3 regions of the Vibrio mytili genome follow, and region 1 is predicted to be linked to each of the others. Evidence: predicted binding sites of a transcription regulator. Region 1 holds the regulator's gene; each other region holds the start of a gene.
What was found. Region 1 encodes MetJ, which represses methionine synthesis genes. Its sites were predicted from a motif close to TTAGACNTNTANANGTCTAA; they were not measured.
Positions count from the first base shown of each region.

Region 1 (8,216 bases):
ATTAAAGACATGTCATTACCACACGTAATCTTAACTGTTCTTAGCACTCGCGACGCAACTGGTTACGATATCACTAAAGAATTCTCAGCCAGCATCGGTTACTTCTGGAAAGCTAGCCACCAGCAAGTTTATCGTGAACTCAATAAAATGGCTGAGAAGGAACTGGTTACTTGCGTATTAGAACCGCAAGAAGGCAAACCAGATCGTAAGGTGTACTCCATCACTGACGCTGGCCGTAGCGCGCTAGGAGAATGGTTTGACCAACCAACTGCACACCCAACCGTTCGTGATGAATTCTCGGCGAAGTTGATGGCCTGCTCTGTTCAGCCTGCAGCACCGTTCCGTGAGCAACTGGCTGAGCTTGTAGAAGAGTCTCGCAAATTGGTTTCTCACTACAAAGAAATTGAAGCAGCCTACTACGCTACGCCTTCAACACTGGATAAACAAGCACGTCTGGAACGCCTAACACTGCGCCGTAACCTACTGTTGCGTGAAACGTGGATTACCTGGGCAGAAGAAGTGCTGACTGAACTTGAAGTCATCGGTTAATTATTGACGACTTTCAATATAACGAAAAAAGCTTGCCGAATGGCAAGCTTTTTTATTCGCTCTTATTAGGATTACACAGCAGATTGAGGACGCACACCCAGTGTGTGACATAACGCATAGGTCATTTCAGCACGGTTCAATGTGTAAAAATGGAAGTCTTTTACCCCTTCGCGACTTAACACTCGTACCATATCAATCGCTTGACTTGCACCGACAAGCTGACGCGTAACCGGATCATCATCTAAGCCTTCAAACTGACGACTCATCCAGCCAGGAACTTTGACATGGTTTTGCGCAGCAAATCGAGACGCTTGTTTAAAGTTCGACACTGGGAGTATTCCCGGAACAATTTCGACATCAATGCCCGCTGCAACACAACGGTCACGAAAACGCAGGTAAGACTCTACATCAAAGAAAAACTGGGTAATCGCACGGTTTGCACCAGCATCAACTTTACGTTTCAGGTTGAGCAAATCAGCTTGTGCACTTTTCGCTTCTGGGTGAACTTCAGGAAATGCGGCAACAGAGATATCGAAATCATGGCGGGACTTCAGCAACTCAACCAGATCTGAGGCATACATCTCAGGCGCACCGCCACCTGGTGGAATGTCACCACGAAGTGCAACGATGTTTTCGATGCCATTGTTCCAGTAATCATCAGCAATATTAATCAACTCTTCACGCGAAGCGTCAATGCACGTTAAATGTGGCGCGGCGACCAAACCTGTTTTAGTTTTGATCTCTTTAATAATGGAGTGAGTTCTGTCTCGCTCACCAGAGTTTGCACCATAAGTGACGGAAACAAACTTAGGCTGTAGGGTTTTAAGACGCTGTACTGAGTTCCACAGAGTTTCTTCCATCTTTTCACTGCTAGGCGGAAAAAACTCGAATGAAACATTAATGTTATCTGACAACTCAGCAATATTCTGGTTTAGAGCGTCAATATGACCTGCGTGCGTGTAACCCATCTTACTCTCCATGTGGCACTGCGCCACCAAATCAAATTTCAAAATCGACGTTTAGACGTCTATATGTCCACAGAATGTATTGAATACGATTTAATGTCAACCTTGTAAATATGAATATTTTTCATACTGACGATGAGGATAACTCAAGTTCAAACTTAAACCATCATCGGTATTAACAATGACACAACCACATAAAAAAACCTCAGAACATGTCCGAGGTTTTAGCTAGTACAAAAAAGTTATAACAACCCTGCAAGTCGATTTAAATCCGATTGAATCGCCCCTGCTGTCACTTCCCGCCCTGCACCAGGACCACGAATAACCAGCGGGTTATCTTTATACCATTTACTCTCAATGGCGAAGATATTGTCACACGGCAACAAGTTAGCAAGCGCATGCTCACGTGGTAATGCTTCTATCCCGACGGTCGCTTTGCCACCTTTTTGCAGACGAGCTACATAGCGGAGTACCTGATCGTTCTTTTGTGCTTTGGTTAAACGCTCTTGCAGCGTTTCACTCAATAACACACCATTGTCGAAGAACTCATCCACCCCCAGTGTTCGCAGCTCCTCTGGCACAAGCGACTCGACCTTGACACTCTCAGGTTCAATGGACAGTCCTGACTCTCGAGCCAAGATCACCAATTTACGCATCACATCAGAACCATCTAGATCAGAGCGAGGATCTGGCTCCGTTAAGCCTTGTTGCCATGCTAAATCGACCAATTCGTTAAATGGTACTGAACCATCAAATTGTTGGAACAACCAAGAAAGCGTGCCAGAGAAAATACCTGACAACGCCACAATTTCATCACCACTTTCACGCAGATCACGTACTGTATGGTTAATAGGTAACCCTGCGCCGACGGTTGCGTTGTATAACCAATGACGGCCGATTTTAGCAAACGCATCCTGTACCTGATGGTAGTAATGACTGTCGGCAGACCCCGCGACTTTATTTGCAGAAATCAAATGGATGCCCTGCTGAGCAATCTCGACGTAGCTATTCGCCAGTTCTTTACTCGCAGTGACATCAAGAACTACCGCTTCATCGTAATTCTGTAAACCACCCAGACGAGTCAGCCAAGCACCATCATTGGTAATCCCCTCTTCGTCGAATCGTTCCGAGACAGTCGCAGCATCGATGCCTTGGTCATCAAACCAATAAGTCTGACTATCAATCACAGCGACCAACTCAAAGCTCAATCCATAACGTCTTTCAAGCTCGCCCTTTTGTGTCGCAAACAAACTTAACCAGCTCGAACCAATATTGCCCTTACCACACAGTGCGACGGCAACTCGCTTTTGGGCTTGGAATAACTGACTATGGATAGAGTGAACTAACGGTTCGGTATCTGCACGGCGCAATACCGCAACCAGACTAAGACCCGATTCGGTCTCAGATATAAACTCTATCGGTGCATGCTTCAATTTCTGATAAAAACCAAAACAGTGATTAGCATTCTTCGTCACACCAGCGCCAACCGCAGCGACTAAGGAGTAACCTTCCTTCAACTTAATTTCAGCTTCAATGGCCAATTCTTGTAGGTACTTTAACGCACCACCGGCGATTTCTGCGGTGTACGCTAGGCGTAATGTGTGTTGATCTGATTGCGCTTCAAAAGCCAAAGGTTCTAATTGAGCACGCTGCAAAGCACTAAGCACATGACTTTGCGTCTTTTCAAAATCGTGGCCTTGAACAAACGACAGCTGCACCAACAGCACTTCATCCAAAGAGGTAATGATCTTGGCCCCGCGTCCAGAGGCTAACACTCGCTCAATACGTGTCGAGCCAGATTCTGGTTGATAACTACACTTCAGGTTCAGATCCATGGTGCTCTGAGCCACGGGTTGAAGGGTTCGACTGTGCAAAACAGGAGCGGCCAAGCGAGCAAGCTCACTTGCTTCATCTAATCGTAGCAATGGTAACAAGCACGCATCTGCGACCAATCGAGGATCAGCACTATATACCCCTGCCACGTCACTCCATATAGTGACGGTCGTCACTTCCGCTAAAGCACCAATGACGGTCGCCGAGTAATCGGACCCATTACGACCAAGCAGAACCGTTTCGCCTGCATCATTTTGCGCCATAAAGCCGGTGATAATAACTCGTTTTTGACTATGCTGAGCCAAGGCCTCTTTGAGCAATGGGTAAGAGCTGGCACGATCCACTTCAGGTTGCGTACCCGTTTCGGCACGTAAGAATGCGCGCGCATCTTGCGCGACTGCTGGCAATTGATGCTGAGACAATAACGCGGCCAATAAGCGAGAAGACCACACCTCTCCGTGCCCCAACACCGCAGCTTGCTCTGCAGCAGTCAATGGCGCAGTTAACTCTGCCAAAGTACTGAATTCATCTTGAAGTAATGCCAATAACTGAGTTTGGACCTCACCCTCAAGTAGTGACTCAATTAATCCGGTTTGGAACTGTCTGAGGGCTTGAAGCGCTTCATGCGCTATACGACCATCTTTGTTTAAACCGTCTAAGAACTCGATCAATCGATTGGTGGTTTTTCCTGCTGCTGAGACCACAACCAGATCGTTTTCTGCTGAATATTCTCTAAGAATCCCGACTACACGCAGATAGCATTCCGGATCGGCAAGGCTGCTACCGCCAAACTTGTGTAGCTGACGTTGTACGGTCATGAATGTCGTCTCCTAAGGTTGTAACGCTTTATTGAAGGCTTGTTCTAAATCGTTAATCAGATCTTGCGCGTCTTCAAGTCCGACAGAGAGTCGCAGTAGTTGCTGAGATACACCGGCTTCTTCCAGAGCGGCTTCACCCATTGCACGGTGTGTCATTGACGCAGGATGACAAATTAAACTCTCAACACCACCAAGTGACTCAGCAAGAGAGAATAATTGTAGCTCTTTAACAAAAACTTTGAGTTGCTCAAACGAACCGCCAAACTCAAAGCTCAACATAGAGCCGAAACCTGATTGCTGCTTCTTGGCAATTTCATGGCCCGGGTGATCCGGCAAGCTTGGGTGATAAATTTTTGCCACTAATGCCTGTTTTTGCAAGTAATCAAGGATTTGCTGAGAGCTCTCTTCGTGCACTCGCATACGAGCGCCCAGTGTACGTAATCCTCTAAGGGTCATATAACTATCGAATGGTGTCCCCGTAGCACCAATACAGTTCCCCCACCACGCTAATTCCTCTGCATGCTCTTGCGTTTTAGTAATGATCACCCCACCAATCACATCCGAGTGGCCGTTGATGTATTTTGTTGTAGAGTGGATGACAAAGTCGGCGCCGAGCTCTAACGGCTTCTGGTACACAGGAGTCAAAAACGTATTATCAACCGCGACTAAGGCTCCAACTTGTTTGGCTTTTTCGCAGACTAAAGCAATATCAACCACGCGAACCAATGGGTTCGATGGTGTTTCTAACAAAATAAGCTTAGGTTTTTGCTGCAGTGCAGCATCAAGTGCTTGTTCGTCCGTTTGATCGACAAACAACACGTTGAAATCGCCTTTGTTAGCACGAGTATTAAACAACCGGTAAGTGCCGCCATAGCAATCATTCGGCGCAACAATAAGATCATCAGGGCCAACAAAGGCTGAAACCCATAAATTCAAAGCAGATGTACCACAATTGGTGATCACTGCTCCTTTACCCGACTCTAATTCAGACAGAGCCGTTTCCAGCAAACCACGGTTCGGGTTCCCAGAGCGGGTGTAATCATACTTTGGTACTTCACCAAATGCGGGGAAGCCGTAATTCGTCGAGAGGTAGATTGGTGGAACAACAGCACGATATTGGCTGTCAGATTCGATACCAGTGCGTACAGCAATGGTCGACGGCTTTCGGGTGCTCATGGAGATATCCTTTCACAGGTGATGACTTATGCATAGGAATGCGCTATATCTAACTAATCGAATATAACCAAATGATACGCTTTCCTTACTATCCTCTCACTTTACTCGTCAAAAAATAGGACGTCAACACTTCTAGACGTCTATATGTCTTTGCTTATGGCAGTAAATGCAGCTAAAATCAGCTCCTCTATTATTTTTAATCGATTATTAAAACGAAGGTACGCAATGGCTGACTGGAATGGCGAATACATTAGCCCTTATGCTGAGCATGGAAAGAAAAGCGAGCAAGTAAAAAAAATTACTGTGTCTATCCCGCTAAAAGTGTTAAAAGTGCTAACTGATGAGCGCACCCGCCGTCAGATCAATAACTTACGCCATGCGACGAATAGCGAATTGCTCTGCGAAGCATTCCTCCATGCGTATACAGGTCAGCCACTTCCAACCGATGAAGACCTTCGTAAAGATCGCCCAGACGATATCCCAGCAGAAGTAAAAGCGCTAATGACAGAAATGGGGATAGAATTTGAGTCATTTGACGACTGAGTAATTTGAGAGCCAACTGAATCCAAACATGATGATTTCGTTGATAGTGCTGAAAGAATGACATAAAAAATGGGACACCGCGGTGTCCCATTTTTTGTACATCAATTTATCAAGGATAGTTACTCTGCCATGTAATTTTCTGGCATTTCAATACGAGCTACCCCAGAATCCACCGCGGCTTGAGCAACAGCTTTAGCCACACGCGGCAACAGTCGAGCATCCATTGGTTTAGGAATGATGTAATCTGAGCCAAATACCAGTTTGTCGACCCCCGCGGCTTTGAGCACTGAGTCTGGTACTGGCTCTTTGGCTAATTGACGAATCGCTTCGACCGCCGCTAACTTCATTTCATCATTGATTTCACTTGCACGGACGTCCAAAGCACCACGGAAAATAAACGGGAAGCACAGTACATTGTTGACTTGGTTAGGGTAATCACTACGTCCAGTACCCATAATCAAGTCACCACGCACTTCATGAGCAAGCTCCGGCTTAATTTCAGGATCTGGGTTTGAACAAGCAAAGACAATCGGCTTATCCGCCATCAACTTAAGGGCATCCGCTGGTAACAAGTTAGGTCCAGATACGCCTAAGAACAAATCTGCACCTTCGATAACATCTTCTAACGTACGCTTATCCGTGTTGTTGGCAAATAGCTGTTTATATTCATTTAAGTCATCACGTCGCGTGTGAATGACGCCTTTACGGTCGAGCATGTAGATTTTTTCACGCATCGCGCCACATTTAATCAACAGCTCCATACAAGCGACTGCCGCTGCCCCAGCTCCCAAGCAAACGATCACGGAATCTTCTAATTTCTTTCCTTGTAACTCGATCGCATTCAGCATACCTGCTGCAGTAACAATGGCCGTGCCATGTTGATCATCATGAAATACAGGCACGTCACAACGCTCTATAAGGCGCTTTTCAATCTCAAAACAGTCCGGTGCTTTAATGTCTTCTAGATTGATACCACCAAAAGTATCCGCGATACTCGCAACGGTATTCACAAATTCGTCCGTCGTACGGTGTTTCACTTCGATATCAATCGAATCTAAACCCGCAAAACGTTTAAACAATAAAGCTTTACCTTCCATCACTGGCTTGGAAGCCAGTGGGCCAAGATTGCCCAGTCCAAGAATTGCTGTACCATTAGAAATCACGGCAACCATATTACCTTTCGCAGTGTACTTATAGACATTCTCAGGGTTTTGTGCGATTTCTCGTACTGGCTCTGCGACTCCAGGACTATAAGCCAACGCAAGATCACCGGCTGTCTCGGCGGGTTTAGTCAGCTCGACAGCAATTTTCCCTGGGGTCGGGTATGCATGGTAATCCAGCGCGTCTTGGCGTTGTTGTTCTTCTGATGTTAATGCGGGGCTATTGTCTTCGGACATGGAGGGTTCTCTTTTTTCTTTTTAGGGTAAGGGGGAAATGAATTCTATAAGATAGCGATAAATCTTCAAAGATAAGATTGTAGGTAAAATTAATAAACTTTTGACACTCAAATCAGAAACACCCAACGAGTTACGTCAAGTATTTCTGAAACCTTTCGTATGTATTTCAATCTAGCCCAAAGACTCGAGGTTATTCTTCGTCAACGTATTGTGCTTGTAGATAGTTTTCGATCCCCGTCATTTGAATTAAGCCCAATTGAGTTTCAAGCCAATCGACATGTTCTTCTTCGTCTGCAAGAATCGTTTGAAATAAATCACGTGATACATAATCCCGAATATCTTCAGAGTAAGCGATGGCATCTTTGAGATCCGGAATCGCCGCCATCTCTAACTTCAAATCACACTCCAACATCTCTTTGGTGTCTTCTCCAATCATCAGCTTGCCGAGATCTTGCAGGTTAGGTAACCCCTCTAAAAAAAGAATGCGTTCGATGAGGTGATCAGCGTGTTTCATTTCATCTATCGACTCATGATACTCCTTGTCCGCAAGGTGCTTTAAACCCCAATCTTTATACATACGGGCATGAAGAAAATACTGGTTTATCGCGACGAGCTCGTTACCGAGCACTTTGTTAAGATGTTGAATAATGATTGGATCGCCTTTCATGGGCAACTGCCTCCTCTTTTGGACTTCATATAAATGTAGAAGCAAATGAGAAGGTGTCAAAAGGCGCAGCCGTGATAGTACCTTATTGTTACGTTACTCAGCTGGCTTGTTTTAGTTCGATGCTGTGTTCAGCTAAAATTTCTTTGGCTTGTTTAATGCACTTACCACACTGACTACCCAGCGCAGTACATCGCTTTATTCCTCGAATATCCGTGATGCCTTCATCTATCGCTAGCTTCTTAATCTTCTTGTCAGAAACACCATGACA
Region 1 is NZ_CP110481.1:2,626,326-2,634,541, forward strand. Features, by position in the region: gene ONE56_RS12075 (PadR family transcriptional regulator) at 10-549, shown strand; gene metF (methylenetetrahydrofolate reductase) at 621-1,517, opposite strand; gene ONE56_RS12085 (bifunctional aspartate kinase/homoserine dehydrogenase II) at 1,757-4,165, opposite strand; gene ONE56_RS12090 (O-succinylhomoserine (thiol)-lyase) at 4,178-5,341, opposite strand; gene metJ (met regulon transcriptional regulator MetJ) at 5,567-5,884, shown strand; gene ONE56_RS12100 (malic enzyme-like NAD(P)-binding protein) at 6,004-7,281, opposite strand; gene bfr (bacterioferritin) at 7,472-7,948, opposite strand; gene ONE56_RS12110 ((2Fe-2S)-binding protein) at 8,046-8,216, opposite strand, start outside.

Region 2 (8,216 bases), 1.0 Mb from region 1:
CTGATCATTCTGGCACTGAACTCTTCCAGTTCATGACGAGGCATGGTGACAAGACAATCGAAGGTGTAATCGCGACTCATAAAATCACTCTAGTTTGGTAACAAATTTCAGACTCGTTATTCTAAGTGTTGAGGATTCGATTACCAGTGTTTATTGTCGCCCATATATTGAGTCGGCAAAAAACTTGGTAAATAGATATCGAGTTGAGTTACCCGTTAACTCAAAGGGACTAAGTGTGGTTTATACAAACACTGTTCACCCAAAGGTCGAGTCTTAAAACGACGGTGTAGCCACATGTACTGGCTAGGGCTGGCCATTATCGACTCTTCAACGATTTTATTGATGAAAATCGCCGCATTAGTAGGATCATCTTTTGGAAAACCATCGACCGGTTTGCGAATCGTTAAAGTATATTGACCGTTCTCTTCCCTTACCATCGTGAATGGTACAATTGCACAATCTGTTGCATCAGCAAGCAAGCTCGTACCAGTCGTTGTGCAGGCACTTTCAACAGCAAATAAAGGTGCGAAAGTAGAGCGTCTGCTACCGTAGTCATGATCGGGAGCATACCAAACCCGACTTCCTGAGTTTAATGCAGATAACATCCCTTTGACGTTTTTTCGATCAATCAAAGTACGATTGGAACGCGAACGCCCTTTATATTGAAAGTAGTCAAAACACGGATTGTTATTTGGTCGATATACGCCCATACCAGATTTCTTAATACCAAATGCACGGGCGCCTAACTCTAGGTTCATGGAATGAACCGCCAGCATGAGCACGCCTTTGCCAGACTTTTCTAGCGCTTCGATATGCTCCATTCCTTTGATGGTTACCTGGCTGTTTACTCTATTATCTGACCAGAACCACGCCATGGCGGTTTCGAACAAGGCGATGCCGGTATTGTCGATGTTCGCTTTCAAGATAGCTTCACGTCGTACCTCATCCATGGTTGGAAAACACAGCTCAAGGTTTCGCCTAATGGTTACCTGACGTTTTTTCATAATGCACATTGCCAAGCGCCCGATGCTGCGCCCCATGAAACGTTGAACTTTTGAGGGAAGAAGGCTGAGTAAGAACATCAACCCTATAAGAAAGAGTGTTCCCCAGTAACGAGGATGCAAAAGTGCCGCTTTGAATTTCGGGTCGTTATATTTGGTCATAAGAGGTCGTAAAGTGTGCCTAGAAATAAGTGATTAGAAATCGACGATAATGGCTTCAGACATTGTTCATCGATTGCGCTTTACAAAAGCTACAGCGCTCGAGTTTTATGGTTCTTCGACACACTAAACAGTAAAACCATTACAGGAATATAAAAGATATGTAAAAGCGACAAAGTATAAGTGCGCACGTTATCACTAATTAGAGCAATGAATCCACTCACTTTGACTGCTTTTCAAATATTTAGAGTTTTCCGATCACTTTATGCGTCTTTCTTCGCATTACGCCCAACAAAGCTAACAAACTGAGCATACCAAATGACGTACTACCACCTGAAGATCCGTTGCTGGATAGACTGATTGATTCATCCCATGACGAAGAATCATCGGTACCTTGAGAGTTGTCCGTCTCTGTTCCATCATCCGAGGCTTCATCTCCCTGATAATATTGATCGCGGGTTTCGTCGCTAACCGTAAAAATCGGTTGCTCACTACCTGCTAATACACTATCAATCCAACCTTGATAATCTGCCACCTCTGTGAACGCGGACGTCGCGGTTAAGTTATCTGTCGCGCTAACCAAACACCCTTCCCAGCCATAACTGGTGATACCGGTTTGAACGTATTTACTGCCATTAAACCAATAGAGTGGTCCACCCGAATCGCCGTTACACGTAGAATTTCGTACTTCAGTTTGTGGGTTCAACTCACCCGACATACAAAGCTGAGAATCACCAACCGAAAGCTCACATTGATTCTTTGGTACGTAAGACAAAGACGTTTGTAATAACTCATCCTCATCTGACGTTGCATTTTGTCTAGTAAGATTAGTCAGGCCGTATCCCACAGCCACAAATTCCTCACTGGTGTTGCGATAAACACCAGACTCTATGCTCGTTGCGCGAGTCACAAAATCTCTATCGTCAATATTCAACGGCTGTTCCAATTTGATTATGGCGATGTCGTTTGGATACGGGACTCCTTGTGCTGAGGCGGAATTCACATAACCGCTGTGAACGTAAAACTCAGAAGGTCGTACCGTAACGGCTGAGCCTGACAGGAACTGCGAATCGTTACTCATTTGGAGAACGATAGAGGTGTAATAGAGATTTTCTCTATTAAGCTTATCGGCATCCTCAGCATAAAAACAATGCGCCGCAGTAAGCACGTGCTGCTGGTCTAAGATCGTTGCCGTACAATACTGTCCATAAAGCCCAGTATATTCAACAGCATCATAGTAAAGCGCAGCGATAGAAGGCCAAGCCACCGAATTCGTTGGAGTACCGTTGATAATTTGGGGAGAGATTTCTTGTGCCATCGGTGATACCGACCAAGACAACATTGCAAGCGTTGCAGAAAGCTTAATTTTATTAATATACATCTACCATCCATAGATTAGAAACTACGTATAAGCGGACACCTAAAGAACCTATCAATGTGTGGAGTCGTATTATCGTTTAACTACACGCCAAGTCTCATTATTCGTCGAACTCAGGTACCAATGTCTATTAACATAAATACTATTGGGAAGAACTTAAAGTATATTGAATGAATAATTGAATGTTTTACAAAAAACAAACGCTATAAGTACGGATTAGCAACATAAGGTGTTTCATAAGTGATATGAGCGCCAAACCAGATTAACATAATTGGCTTGGCGACAACGCGGAGCGAAAAGTCTCGATGACTTATTTCCAGAGCGCGGCCATCAGAAAGATCAGCACAAATAACACGGCAACGAACTTTAGCAGATAAGATAGCTTGCCTGTGCCACCTTTAGGGGCTTGATTGCAACATCCCATAACCTTTCTCCCATCTCGATCACTTAATGTGACATCAACGTACACCTTTACCTAAGGAGAAGGTCAATAGTTCATCATATCAATAGTTCATCAAACCACCGTTTACGGTATTCAAGCGTTACCTACCGTCTTCGACAAAAGGTTAACAATCATGACGCCTGTTAAGATAAAGCCTATCCCGATGAAGGCGGCCAAATCGAGTTTCTGACCGTAAAGGAAATATCCTACTGTCGCTACTAATACGATACCTGCCCCACTCCATATGGCGTACACCACACCGACTGGCATTGTTTTGACCGTGACAGATAACAAGAAGAATGCGATGCCGTACCCAATTAACACAATGGTGCTCGGCATTAATTTAGTGAACTGCTCGGTTTTGGGAATGTAAGAGGTCGCAATCACCTCGCAGACGATCGCAATAGACAAAGCGAGCAATGGAGGCATAGAAACAAGCATTTTAAACATAAGGCATCAACGCTCACTAAAAAATGATAACCAACGACATATCATAAATTTTCCCGCGCATTATACCGAGTTCAATCACTGACGCTATATTTAAATAACGTCGAGACAACCGTGTTTACATCATTGCCAACGACATCATGTAGTACCGCTCAGACGAGTAAAAGTTGGACAAATGGACTATTCTGAATCGCTTTTTAGTTAAATCCACTCAAAACAACACAAGGCAAAGAACTAAAACCCATATCAGCCGTAATAAATAACTCATTCACGTTAAAACACATACGTCTTTTGGTTATTTAGATATATTAAGAGATACAAACACGTTTAATGTCACATTTTGTATCGACATCCAAATCAAATTAGGTTAGCTTTAGATGTATAGACGTCTAGATGACCAAGTTTAGGGAGAAAGAGTCGTGCCAATTAGAATTCCAGATCAACTACCAGCTTCAGATGTACTTCGTCATGAGAACATCTTTGTAATGAGCGAAACTCGTGCCGCAAGCCAAGAGATACGTCCTCTAAGGGTACTGATCCTGAATTTAATGCCAAAAAAAATAGAGACTGAAACTCAGTTTCTACGTCTACTTTCCAACAGCCCATTGCAAGTCAATGTAGAGTTACTGCGCATTGACAATCGCCCAAGCAAAAATACACCTACCGAGCATTTAGATACGTTCTATCGTCAGTTTGAAACCATCAAAGACAGGAACTTTGATGGCTTGATTATTACTGGTGCACCATTGGGCTTAGTACAGTTTGAAGATGTTGTTTATTGGGATCACCTAAAAACCATCATGGAGTGGGCAACCGATCACGTCACTTCAACACTATATGTCTGTTGGGCAGCACAAGCAGGGTTAAAATTACTGTACGACTTACCAAAGCGAACACGCAAAGAGAAGCTCTCTGGTGTTTATCATCACGAGATCCACAATCAGTTCCATCCGATACTTCGTGGTTTCGATGATACTTTCCTTGCCCCTCATTCACGGTATGCAGATTTCTCACCTCATTTTCTAGAAGAACATACCGATCTCGACATTCTAGCCACATCAGACGTAGCTGGCGTGTACTTAGCGACCACCAAAGACAAGCGGAATGTATTTGTAACGGGACATCCTGAGTACGATTCACATACTTTACACAATGAATACATTCGCGATTTAAGCGAAGGAATGGAGCCTGCGATCCCCGTAAACTACTATCCCAATAATAATCCGGATAACCCACCGAGAGCGAGTTGGAGAAGCCATGGACATTTACTTTTTTTAAACTGGCTGAACTATTGTGTCTACCAACAAACGCCTTACGATCTCGATCATTTCAGCGAGTCAGCGTTTACAAAAGACGATTGATTTTTCACAGAATAGTACTTGTTAACCGAATAGTACTTGTGAACCGAATAGCACTTGTGAACCAAGCCGCCAACTGGCGGCTTTTTCATACCAGTTTGCAAACCTGATCGCATAGTGATTTTTCCTCATTAGGATTTTTCTAAGTTATACCTATTATACGCCCATAACCTCAAATGCTTGATTTACGGATATAAGGGCGAAGAATGAAAACATTAACGTTAGGGTTACTCCTATTGATGGGTCAGTTTGCACTAGTAGGTTGTGTCACCGTAAATCAGGATGGCCACGCCGTCACCAAAACCGACCCAGTCACGATGGCGGAATCTCGAATTGCGCTCGGCCTTGGCTATCTAGACGGTGGAAACATGATTCGCGCACACGATAATTTGCAACAAGCCCTCACCCATGCTCCGCAGTACTATCGCGCTCAACTTTCAATGGCACACTATTACGAAACCGTTGGAGAAGAGGAAAAAGCAGAAAAGATGTACAAACTTTCCCTACGCCAACATGCCAAAAACGGTAACGTGCTTAATAACTACGGTACTTTTCTGTGCAAACGAGGCGACTACGATGAAGCAGATCAGATGTTTAATCGAGCAATAGAGCAGCCCTACTATTTTCTGATCCCAGCGAGTTATGAAAACGCTGCGTTTTGTGCTCTGAAAGCAAAAGATACTGAAAAAGCGAAATACTATTTTGCTCGGGCGATTGATCACGATCCACACAGACCAAAATCGATTTTACAACTGGCTAAATTAGAAATAGACGATGGCCAATATACCGAAGCAAGAATCCGTTTAATGCGCTTCAATCAAACCTATGGAATGAAAAAGCCGTCGTTACAGCTTATGATTGAACTGGAACGCGCTGCCGGCAATGAGGTCCTAGAACAAAAATATCAAAAGCAACTCGACCTCATGTCGTAAAACATACGATCGTTCAAACGTAAAAATCAAATACTAACGATGCGTACCCTATTTTGTGTGGTTGCTCCGCGCGATTATTTGCTTTTTTTCTTTCCGCCTTAACGCACGGAAAAACTTCGACTCCTCGTGATACCAACCGATCACACTGATAGGAAAACCGACTAACATCATGATGAACAGGTCAGCAGGCAGCTGAATCCAAATATCCGATAACGAACGTAACGGCCCGAAAACCAATAACCCAATAAGTTTCCCTAGTAACAACGCGCAGCAAATCATAAAGAAAGACTTAAAGATGTAATTCCATTTACCTTTCTTACGCTCTTCTCGCCAATAAGCGTATTTGCGCTCGCGGTTATACATAGGGCCTCCGCTTTTGATCACCAATACGTGACCGTGTCAAAAAGGGGTCACCACAAATTTATAGTCACCCAATTTCACAGCATATTCACTCCGTTAAGCATAGTGTGATTTAGAATAAATTTCATGCCTCCAAGCCATCCCCAATAAAGGATGTCTCCCTTATTGGGAATAGAGTTGGATTATTTCGTTTCACGCTATTGCTTTCTAAACACCCAAATGGGCCCAATGAGCAAGAATTGGAGATCTTCATAAAAGGAAGGTTTAGTCCCTTCAATTTTATGGCCGATGAATTGCAACATCCATAACAGACCAAACAAAATAAGAGAAATATAAAGAACAGGAAGCTGTAAAACCTCTAGCGACCAAATGAGACCGATGCATGCGAGAGTGTAGCCCAACATCATCATGAACACGCTCAAAGAAAGACGATAATAAAAAACCCATGCCGGTATAACCGCTAACCATACCCAATTGATTTGATAGCCAGCAATAGGCAGTTGCGGAATAGACCAAATCAACCCGACAACGGAAAGATAGATGCCTGGAACGGCAATCGTATGGATTTTTCGATTGACTGGGTGTTGATGACTTTCGCCATAGGCTTTGAGCCAATCAGATAACGATCTCATACCATTCCCCTATTCCGCCCTGATACTTTCTGTATAGCCCTAAGTTTGGAAAGGTGCGAGTTTTTCACCAGCTAAAGCACTCATTTAAATTTAGCTGTTGTGGGTTAGGTAAAAGTACGAGTCAATAACCCAAAGCGGTGCGCTGTGCCTTAGTTAACTTTGCGACAACAAGTTGGTATGAACGCAGGCATAGATCCTGAATGAGTCCATCTTCGACATCACCGTTGAAATACACGGTAATCCAGTGGCGTTTATTCAGATGGTAACCGGGCGTAATATCCTCGAATTGCGCGGAGAGAACTTCACCATCTTCAGGCTTTACTTTTACACTGACATAATCACGACCATTACGATGCGAGAGCAACGCGAACATTTTACCTTTTACCTTAAAAACCAGCGCTTCTGGGCCAAAAGGAAAGTCACTTTCAGCGCAATTAAATGTATCTAGATACTTCTCTAATTCTTTGGTTTTCATTAACGTAGCCTATTTGGATTTATTCGAACTGAGGTAGCAAAAGCTTCAACGCATCATTAAGCCTGCTCTTTTCCTCATCAGACAAATCGCAGACAAAACCGCGCTGAACTTCAACATGCTCCAAAATCAACTTATCGATTAACTGTACGCCATGTTTGGTTAATTCGACAGTAACGCTGCGCCGATCTTCTTTACTATGCTCTCTAGAAATGAAGCCTTTCTTCTCCAGTTTATCCAAACGGTTAGTCATCGCGCCTGAAGTAAGCATCATTGACTCGATCAACGCCGAAGGGGTCAGACGATAAGGTGTGCCTGCACGACGCAACGTGGCCAAAACATCAAACTCCCCCATTTTTAAATCGTACTGCTTATGAAGTTCTGCAACACGATTCTCCATATGTTTTGCAATCCTTAGCAAACGCCCCATGATCGCCATTGGTTCAGTATCGAGAGTAGGCAATTCTTTGTCCCATTGCTCGACAAGCCTGTCTATTGCGTCCATTACTTATATTTCTCCAAAGCGACATCAGTTACTCACGACTTTATATACTCAAATAGCCTTAGTTACTTTACAAAAAGTAACCTAGAGCGTATCTTTGCACTTAATTATCTTAACATAAAGATATTTTACATGAATATATTACTTGCGATGATCCCTGCCTTTTTTTGGGGGACAACCTATGCCGTCACGCAGTTTACCGTACCAGATTGGCCACCCATTTTACTTGGGGCACTGCGGGCGCTTCCGGCTGGTCTAATCTTGCTTGCAATAAAGCCGACCTTACCCAAAAAGCATGAATGGAAAGCACTATTTGCACTGGGCACCATCAACATCGCCTTTTTCTTTTGTCTTATTTTTGTGATGGCTCTCACCTTGCCCGCCGCAATTTCCGGTGTAGGAATGGTTTCGTTGCCCGTATTCGCCATGCTCTATAGTTGGATTGTGTATAAACGCCAACCAACCGCGTTGCAAGCATGTCGAGGACTTGCCTTAGTCATACTTGCCTGGCTCTTATTTAATCCGAAAACAAT
Region 2 is NZ_CP110481.1:1,601,317-1,609,532, forward strand. Features, by position in the region: gene ONE56_RS07395 (hypothetical protein) at 1-80, opposite strand, end outside; gene ONE56_RS07400 (LpxL/LpxP family Kdo(2)-lipid IV(A) lauroyl/palmitoleoyl acyltransferase) at 216-1,163, opposite strand; gene ONE56_RS07405 (S1 family peptidase) at 1,405-2,541, opposite strand; gene ONE56_RS07410 (DMT family transporter) at 3,074-3,409, opposite strand; gene metA (homoserine O-acetyltransferase MetA) at 3,847-4,788, shown strand; gene pilW (type IV pilus biogenesis/stability protein PilW) at 4,992-5,717, shown strand; gene ONE56_RS07425 (hypothetical protein) at 5,766-6,080, opposite strand; gene ONE56_RS07430 (DUF962 domain-containing protein) at 6,275-6,709, opposite strand; gene ONE56_RS07435 (MmcQ/YjbR family DNA-binding protein) at 6,831-7,184, opposite strand; gene ONE56_RS07440 (MarR family winged helix-turn-helix transcriptional regulator) at 7,204-7,686, opposite strand; gene ONE56_RS07445 (DMT family transporter) at 7,816-8,216, shown strand, end outside.
Region 2: a site for MetJ is predicted at 3,801-3,820, ahead of metA (homoserine O-acetyltransferase MetA). Genes of this name have one in related genera too.

Region 3 (8,216 bases), 830 kb from region 1:
TGGGACGATCAGAGCGCTATTATCTGATTCATACTGGCACGAAATGTATTCATTAGGATGAAGGTCAGATCCAAGATCCTGCATGGCGGTAATCTGCATTCCCAAATCAAGCGCACCGCGATAATTGCCAATCGGCGCTTTTTTTAACCAGTCCGGTATGTGACTAACGTAAAAGTGAAATGCCCAGCCTTTAATTTTTGCTAACGCAGCCAATGAGTACATGGCATTGGATTGCGCGGAACCAAAACTCACTAAGGTAGTAATGTCAGGGTTTTGAGTTTCCATGAGTGCCATGAACTTTCTAGCTTTATTACCTGAAAAGTGAGAATGCAACATGTCATCTCGCTTTAAAAAGAACGTTCGACCATTAAAACTGTGTTGGGTGATTGGGCTTTCTGAAAGTTTCATCTTGTCTCTAACGGCGTTGCTGGCGTCAACTGAATCTTGTGCAAAAGACGCACAGTGTACCGCCATCCTGTTCATAACAACAACCAGTTAATAACAAAAGGGCTTCAGAATTGCTTCTGAAGCCCTTTGATTTGTTCGTGTTTATCGACGTTTCGGTTTACGCTGACCCGCGGGTTTACCCTGATTTTGGGGGCGTCCATTACCTTGTGGTTTGCCATTGTTGGTCGCGTTTCCACGTGGGTTGTTTTTATTTCCATGTGGGTTAGGTCCACGGACTTGACTATTACCCGAGCCATTCTTGCTAGCAGAACCATTTCGGTTACCCGAAGGATCACCATCACGCGAGCCGTTTTCTGGCTTTTTGTTTAGGTGGCCACCAAAACCAGGTTGGTTCTTGGTGTGTTTAGTGGCAAAGCGATTCGCACCGTGACGACCCGATTTACGGCGTTGAGCTGGTGTGAGCGTATCCGTATCTTCAGCTGGAACCAAACAAGTTGGTTTATCGCCGATTAAGTGTTTTTTACCCATATTGATCAGCGCTTCACGGATCATTGGCCAGTTTGCTGGATCGTGGTAACGCAGCAGCGCTTTATGCAGACGACGCTGACGCTCTCCCTTAGCCACCGGGATCTCTTCACGCTGTTTGTATTTCACACGTTTAAGAGGGTTTGTTTCTGAATAATACATCGACGTTGCGTTACACATCGGCGATGGATAGAAGTTCTGAACTTGGTCACACTCGAAGTTGTTTTTCTTTAACCAGAGTGCAAGATTCAACATATCTTCGTCTTCGGTCCCTGGGTGCGCAGAAATAAAGTAAGGGATCAGGTACTGCTTCTTGCCAGCTTCAGCGCTGTACTTCTCGAACATCTCTTTAAAGCGATCGTATGTCCCCATACCAGGTTTCATCATCAGATCCAGCGGACCTTTTTCAGTATGTTCAGGAGCAATTTTTAAGTAGCCGCCCACGTGATGAGTCACCAGCTCTTTGACGTATTCTGGTGATTCGATAGCAAGATCGTAGCGCACGCCAGAAGCAACCATTACCTTCTTCACGCCTTCGACTTTACGCGCTGCGCGGTATAAATCGATGGTGTGCTTGTGGTCGGTATTGAGTTTGTTACAGATACCTGGGAACACACAAGAGGGACGACGACAGTTTGCTTCTGCTTTCGGATCCTTACAGCCCAATCGGTACATATTGGCTGTCGGGCCGCCAAGATCGGAAATTGTACCAGTGAAGCCCGGCACTTTGTCGCGAATTTCTTCGATCTCGTTGATGATTGATTCTTGTGAACGGTTTTGGATAATTCGTCCTTCATGTTCCGTAATCGAACAGAATGAACAACCACCAAAACAGCCGCGCATGATGTTCACCGACGTTTTGATCATGTCATATGCTGGGATTTTCGCTTTGCCATACATCGGGTGAGGCACGCGCGCATAAGGTAAATCAAATACGAAATCCATCTCCTCTGTAGTGAGTGGGATAGGCGCTTGGTTTACCCAAAGTTCGCGATCACCATGACGCTGGATCAAGGCGCGACCGGAATACGGGTTGGTCTCTAAATGCATGATACGGCTTGCGTGCGCGTATAAAATGCGGTCGTTATTCAGTTTCTCAAAATGAGGCAGGCGCACAGCGGTGGTTTTGGCATCATGACGTGATGGACGAATCGTAATCGGCTGAGCTGCGGGTGGTTCATCTTTCTTTGTCTCGCACTGTGTTTCTACCTCATAAGGGTTTTTAGGAACAAACGCTTCTTTACGAGGTTTCTCAATGCGAGAAGAATCGATAATTGTATAACCTTCTGGTGCGGCTGGCAGATTGACGGCAGTTCCACGAATATTCGTCATCATAGAAATATATTCACCGTCAGCTAGTCGGTGCGCAACTTCGACCAGTGCACGTTCTGCGTTACCAAACAGAAGAATGTCGGCCTTAGCATCAAACAGCACTGAACGGCGCACTTTATCGGACCAATAATCATAGTGAGCAACACGACGTAAACTCGCTTCGATCCCACCTAAGACAATAGGCACCCCTTTAAACGCTTCACGACAACGCTGAGAGTAGACCAAAGTCGCACGATCGGGCCGTTTGCCGCCTTCGTTGTTTGGTGTATAGGCATCATCGTGACGAAGCTTTTTATCCGCAGTGTAACGGTTTATCATCGAGTCCATGTTGCCTGCAGTGATCCCGAAGAACAGATTTGGCTTACCAAGCTGCATAAAGGCATCTTTATTGTGCCATTCTGGTTGAGCAATGATGCCAACACGGAAGCCTTGAGCTTCGAGAAGGCGCCCGATGATAGCCATACCAAAGCTTGGGTGATCCACATAGGCATCACCTGTTACGATAATAATGTCACAGCTATCCCACCCTAGAGCATCCATTTCTTTCCGGCTTGTCGGTAAGAAAGGTGCGGTGCCAAAGCACTCGGCCCAGTATTTTTTGTGCTCGTGAATAGGGGTGATGGTATTGGTCATATTTTGCTCTCTGTTCCGGGGAGCGCGAATTATAGCGATTTGACGATCAGGTATCTACACCCAATTTATCCTTAGTTTTTCGAGGTTATTATTGGTTTTTCTGTTGGCTGTTCACATGATCACATGAGTCAGAGATACCGTGAGAAAAAGCCCAACCCTTTCAGTTTAGTTCAGAAGTACAGGCTACGGCTCATAAAACCCTTAAGGTGTTTAGGTGGTTTGCCTTTAAGCGATTTGCTATTATCGCCACCCCAAACGACTTTTGAGCTTGCTTGTCACATGATTCAACAACTGCTGGTTACTTTTTCACCTATGCTATTTGGCGCACAGGCGCTGTTAACGTTACTTCTGATAAAAGGCGATATTTGTCCTGGTCAGCGAGGCCGTCTTCATAAAATGTTGCCTGCGATAGGGGTCATGTGGTTGGCTGTCGCCTCAATTCGTATTGAAGCGTTTATGGTCGTGTTTGCGATTTTTTATTTTTATTCTCAAGTTCAAACTAAGAAAACACGCGAGAAAGGACCGCTGTGGGTATTGCACCTAGCTAACGGTTTAGCGTTTGCGTATGTCGTTATTCAAGTTTTTGAGCAGGCGAGTTGGCCAGCTTCAGCGGCGATAGCTTTGATGGTTTTCTTTTTGGGGGCGTCATTTTCTCAATTGCTTCTTACGATTGCTCGTAGTCGCTTGCAAGCGTTTCATCGCATTTTGCCTGTTACTGGCATTTTGTCTGGAATGTTAATCGCGATAGCGATGTTGTTTTCGTCATATCAATTGGATGAAACATTGCTCAACGAGGCAACTCAGCCAATATTATTATCTCTAGCCATGCTTATTGCGTCTATCGTGGTATGGTGCTGGCATATTTTTACCCAAAAAGCGCCTGAGAAAGTGCAACTGACGGTGGCGTTGATACTCGCAATGGCTTCGATGACAAGCGTGCAGAATCTTTTTATGTTGAGCGCTTAAGTTTCTATCTTGCTTTCGTTTTTGTTTTGAGTGCTCAAGCCATGTCACGCTTTACATTCGTGAGACTTTAAAATCTCTAAATTAACGCTAAGCTTTTATTAGATGTTGTCGAAAAGGAGTGTCGCGATGGATTTAAGCAATGTGAATAACCTCGATAGTATTATTTTGTTAGGTATCGTCAACGAGAAGCTTCGCTTAGAGTGTGACAGTTTTGACGAAATGGTCTCCATGTACGAAATGGATGTGGAATCTGTGGTCGGTAAGCTCGACACACTGGGTTATCAATACGATCCACTTACCAACCAGTTTAAAGCGTATCAGCGCTAACTAAATTCACGTCTTTTATGTCGTTCATCTTTTTCAACGGACGTTAAGCCATCTTGATCCCATCAAGGTGGCTTTTACATTGTTGCCTTGCCGTAGCAAAGAATGCTTGTAAATAACGTTTGTCCTTTTCTGAATTTCGCGTTGCAGCAAACAAACGACGCCACAATCCATCTCCAAACGGTTTACTGGTAATTAATCCCTGACGAGAGAACTCAGAAATCGCCCAGTTTGGTAACGCAGCAACGCCCAATCCAGCTGAAACCATTTGAACAAGCATTAATGTGTTATCCGCCTGTTTCCATTTTGCTGGCTCGACGCCTGCTGGTTGGAGGAAATGCTTAACGACGTCTAATCTTTGTTTTTGCACCGGATAAGACAGCATGGTTTGATCGGCCAGATCTTTCGGCTCGATAACCGCTTTTTCAGCCAGTGGGTGGTTGGTTGCCGTGATTAGGCGCATCTCAAAATCAAATAAAGGCTCGTAATGGACTTCAGAACGAGGCTGAATATCAGAAGTGATGACTAAATCAAGCTCACCAGCAAGGAGGGCGGGTAAGGGTTCAAATCCGAAACCAGATGAAAAATCGAGCGTCACACTTGGCCAAGCAAGTTGATATTCTTTTAGTGCAGGCATTAACCATTGGAAGCATGAATGGCACTCAATCGCCATATGCAAACGCCCATTCACGTCTTCTTTCAAGCTGGCGAGTTCATTTTCTGCACGTGCTAGCTTGGGCAATATATCGTCCGCGAGGCGTAGCAAAATTTCGCCTTCTGATGTGAACTTTACTGGGCGCGTTTTTCTAAGGAACAGGTGACCACCAATCCTGGATTCTAAGTCCTTGATTTGGTGAGAGAGTGCGGATTGAGTAAGGTGTAGGGCTGTTGCCGTTGCTGTAAGTGAGCCCGTATCGCGCAGCGAAGTCAGTGTTCGCAAATGTTTTAACTCTATCATGAATCCCTTTCATCCTATGCTGTTCACCATGAACATAGCTAACTTAGCGCTAAATATTGGAAATGTAAACGTCTAGATGGCTATTTAAATAAAATAGCCGAGTTTAGAGGAAAGAATGATGAATTTTTTTAATAAACAAGTTGAATAATCGGATGTTGTACGTTTCGACGAGTAGAGAGATAGTTTAGCCATCCAGACATCTTTGGTTTAAGTCGGAGGTGCTCTGCCCATACTCATAGAATAAGGAATAGGGACATGGCGACAACAACACACATACTTGGTTATCCACGTATTGGAGAAAAACGAGAACTGAAACGTACATTAGAAAAATATTGGAAAGGAGAGATTGACCAAGACGCGTTAAAGAGAGTTGGCAGCGACCTGCGCACCAAAAACTGGGCGACGCAAAAAGAAGCGGGTTTGAGCTATGTTACGGCAGGTGATTTTGCTTGGTATGATCATGTTCTCACGACCACTTTGCTTTTGGGTCACGTGCCAAAGCGTCACTCGGATGATGGTGCGCCTAATCTCGATACGTTATTCAAGGTTGGGCGTGGGCAGTCTCAGGTGAATTGTGGTTGTAAAGGAGCAGCCGCATCCGACATGACCAAATGGTTTAACACCAACTACCATTACATCGTACCAGAGTTCAGCAAAGACGATACGTTTAACGTTAGCTGGCCACAGCTATTTGAAGAAGTGAGTGAAGCAGCTAGAACCGGACACAATGTTAAACCAGTTTTACTCGGACCATTGACGTACTTATACCTTGGAAAAGAAACTGAAAAAGATTTTGATAGGCTTACGCTGTTACCAAAATTGCTTACGGCTTACCAAGAGGTTCTGGCAAAACTGGCTAACTCAGGCGTGCAATGGGTTCAGATTGATGAGCCAATTTTGTCGCTAGAGCTGGAAAATGACTGGCTCGACGCATTTAAGCGGGCTTACCAAGTGCTGCGTTGTGATATCAAAGTATTATTAACGACTTACTTTGATTCTGTAGTGGATACGCTAGATAACATTGTCCAGTTACCCGTCGACGGTTTACATGTCGACCTTTCTGCGGCTCCTGAGCAGTTGGATGAAGTTCTCGACAAGTTGCCTCGCGACTGGATACTGTCTGTCGGTGTCGTTAATGGTCGAAATGTGTGGCGCTCTGATTTGAGTGCACTTCGTGAACGTTTGTTGCCAGTAAAAGAAAAACTCGGCGATCAACTCTGGTTGGCGAGCTCGTGTTCACTATTGCACAGCCCGGTGGATCTAGACCTAGAGTCGGATCTGAATAAAGAAGTAAAAAGCTGGTTTGCATTTGCCAAGCAAAAAGTATCGGAAGTCGCGTTATTAGCCAAAGCCTTAGACGGCGATAAAGAGTCCATCTTAGCGTGTGATGATTACAGTCAGCCAATCAAAGCTCGGTTAACCTCTACACAGGTGAATAAGCCGCAGGTGCAAGCCCGCGTAAACAGTATCACCGCCACCTTGTGTGAGCGAAGCGCCCCGTATGCAGAGCGAGCGGCTCATCAAGCGGAAGTGTTAGGTTTGCCATTACTGCCGACAACCACAATAGGGTCATTCCCGCAAACGGGTGAGATTCGTGTGCAACGTAGCGCGTACCGCAATGGTCAGTTATCTGAAGAGGGCTATGTTCAAGCATTGAAAAGGCACATTGCAGATGCTGTGAAACGCCAAGAAGCGCTGGATCTTGATGTGCTTGTTCATGGAGAGGCAGAGCGAAATGACATGGTTGAGTACTTTGCCGAAAACTTAAGTGGATTTCAAACGACTCAATTTGGTTGGGTGCAGAGTTATGGCTCTCGCTGCGTAAAACCGGCCATTGTTGTAGCAGACATTGAACGGGAGACGCCCATCACTGTCGATTGGTCTGCATACGCGCAGTCATTAACGAGCAAGCAGATGAAAGGTATGCTTACAGGGCCTGTGACCATACTGTGTTGGACATTTCCACGTGAGGATATTACCCGCGAACAAATTGCGCAGCAGTTGGCGTTGGCGCTACGAGATGAAGTCTCTGATCTACAAGACGCAGGAATCAATATTATCCAAATTGATGAGCCAGCGATTCGTGAAGGCCTGCCACTCAAACATAGAGATCATCAAGCTTATCTTCAATGGGCTGTGAATGCCTTTAAGCTCACAGCGGCGATCGCGAAGCCAGAAACACAAATTCACACACATATGTGTTATAGCGAATTTAATGAAATCATTGACTCAGTCGCGGCGCTTGATGCTGATGTAATTACCATCGAAACTTCACGCTCTAATATGGAGTTGTTAAAGGCTTTTGAAGAGTTTAACTATCCAAATGAGATTGGGCCGGGTGTTTACGACATTCACTCCCCAAACATTCCAGAGAAAGAGTGGATAGAAGATCTAATCAAGAAAGCGGCGCAAAGGATTCCAGTGCAACGTTTGTGGGTAAACCCTGATTGTGGTTTAAAAACACGAAACTGGGCAGAAACGGAAGCGGCATTAGCAAACCTTGTTGCGGCAGCGAAGACGCTACGTTCTGAATTAGCATAATCCGCAGGAAAACAAACACAAACGGAGACCTCAGGCCTCCGTTTTTCTTGCTTTGTTACGCTGAATATCGCGTTGTTTCTTTAGGTTACTGCGTTTTTTGTTGTCCACTGCAACGCTGAGCCGAAATAAGCTCGTCGGCCATGAGTTGTCCACGCGAATTGCGGATTTTCAGCCGATACATCAACCCCATGTCGATCTGCTGACGAATGGCTGGTGTGTTGCAGTAGGTGTAAATACCGGTATTGATCACTTGTGCTAGTGGTTTGGCACCCGTTGCACCATCGTTATATATCATCATCATTTCGACCACGTTTTTATTGGACGAAACTCGCATGATTTGCAAAGGTCCATACTCAATCGGCAACCCTGCAGATAGCACACCAGCACGATTCGAGGCCATTAGTTCAAGTTGACGTTCTTTATCACCGCTAGACGAGCAACCCGCCAGTGCACCAAGGACGAGGAAAATACACAGTAACTTTTTCATAATTTAAAACACTTTTTTGAATGGTTTTACGATCACATTTTC
Region 3 is NZ_CP110481.1:1,791,516-1,799,731, reverse strand. Features, by position in the region: gene ONE56_RS08275 (1-aminocyclopropane-1-carboxylate deaminase/D-cysteine desulfhydrase) at 1-408, opposite strand, end outside; gene ONE56_RS08270 (YgiQ family radical SAM protein) at 550-2,898, opposite strand; gene ONE56_RS08265 (hypothetical protein) at 3,178-3,864, shown strand; gene ONE56_RS08260 (DUF4250 domain-containing protein) at 3,991-4,191, shown strand; gene metR (HTH-type transcriptional regulator MetR) at 4,235-5,146, opposite strand; gene metE (5-methyltetrahydropteroyltriglutamate--homocysteine S-methyltransferase) at 5,402-7,687, shown strand; gene ONE56_RS08245 (GspS/AspS pilotin family protein) at 7,773-8,174, opposite strand; gene ONE56_RS08240 (YciI family protein) at 8,178-8,216, opposite strand, start outside.
Region 3: a site for MetJ is predicted at 5,211-5,230, ahead of metE (5-methyltetrahydropteroyltriglutamate--homocysteine S-methyltransferase). Genes of this name have one in related genera too.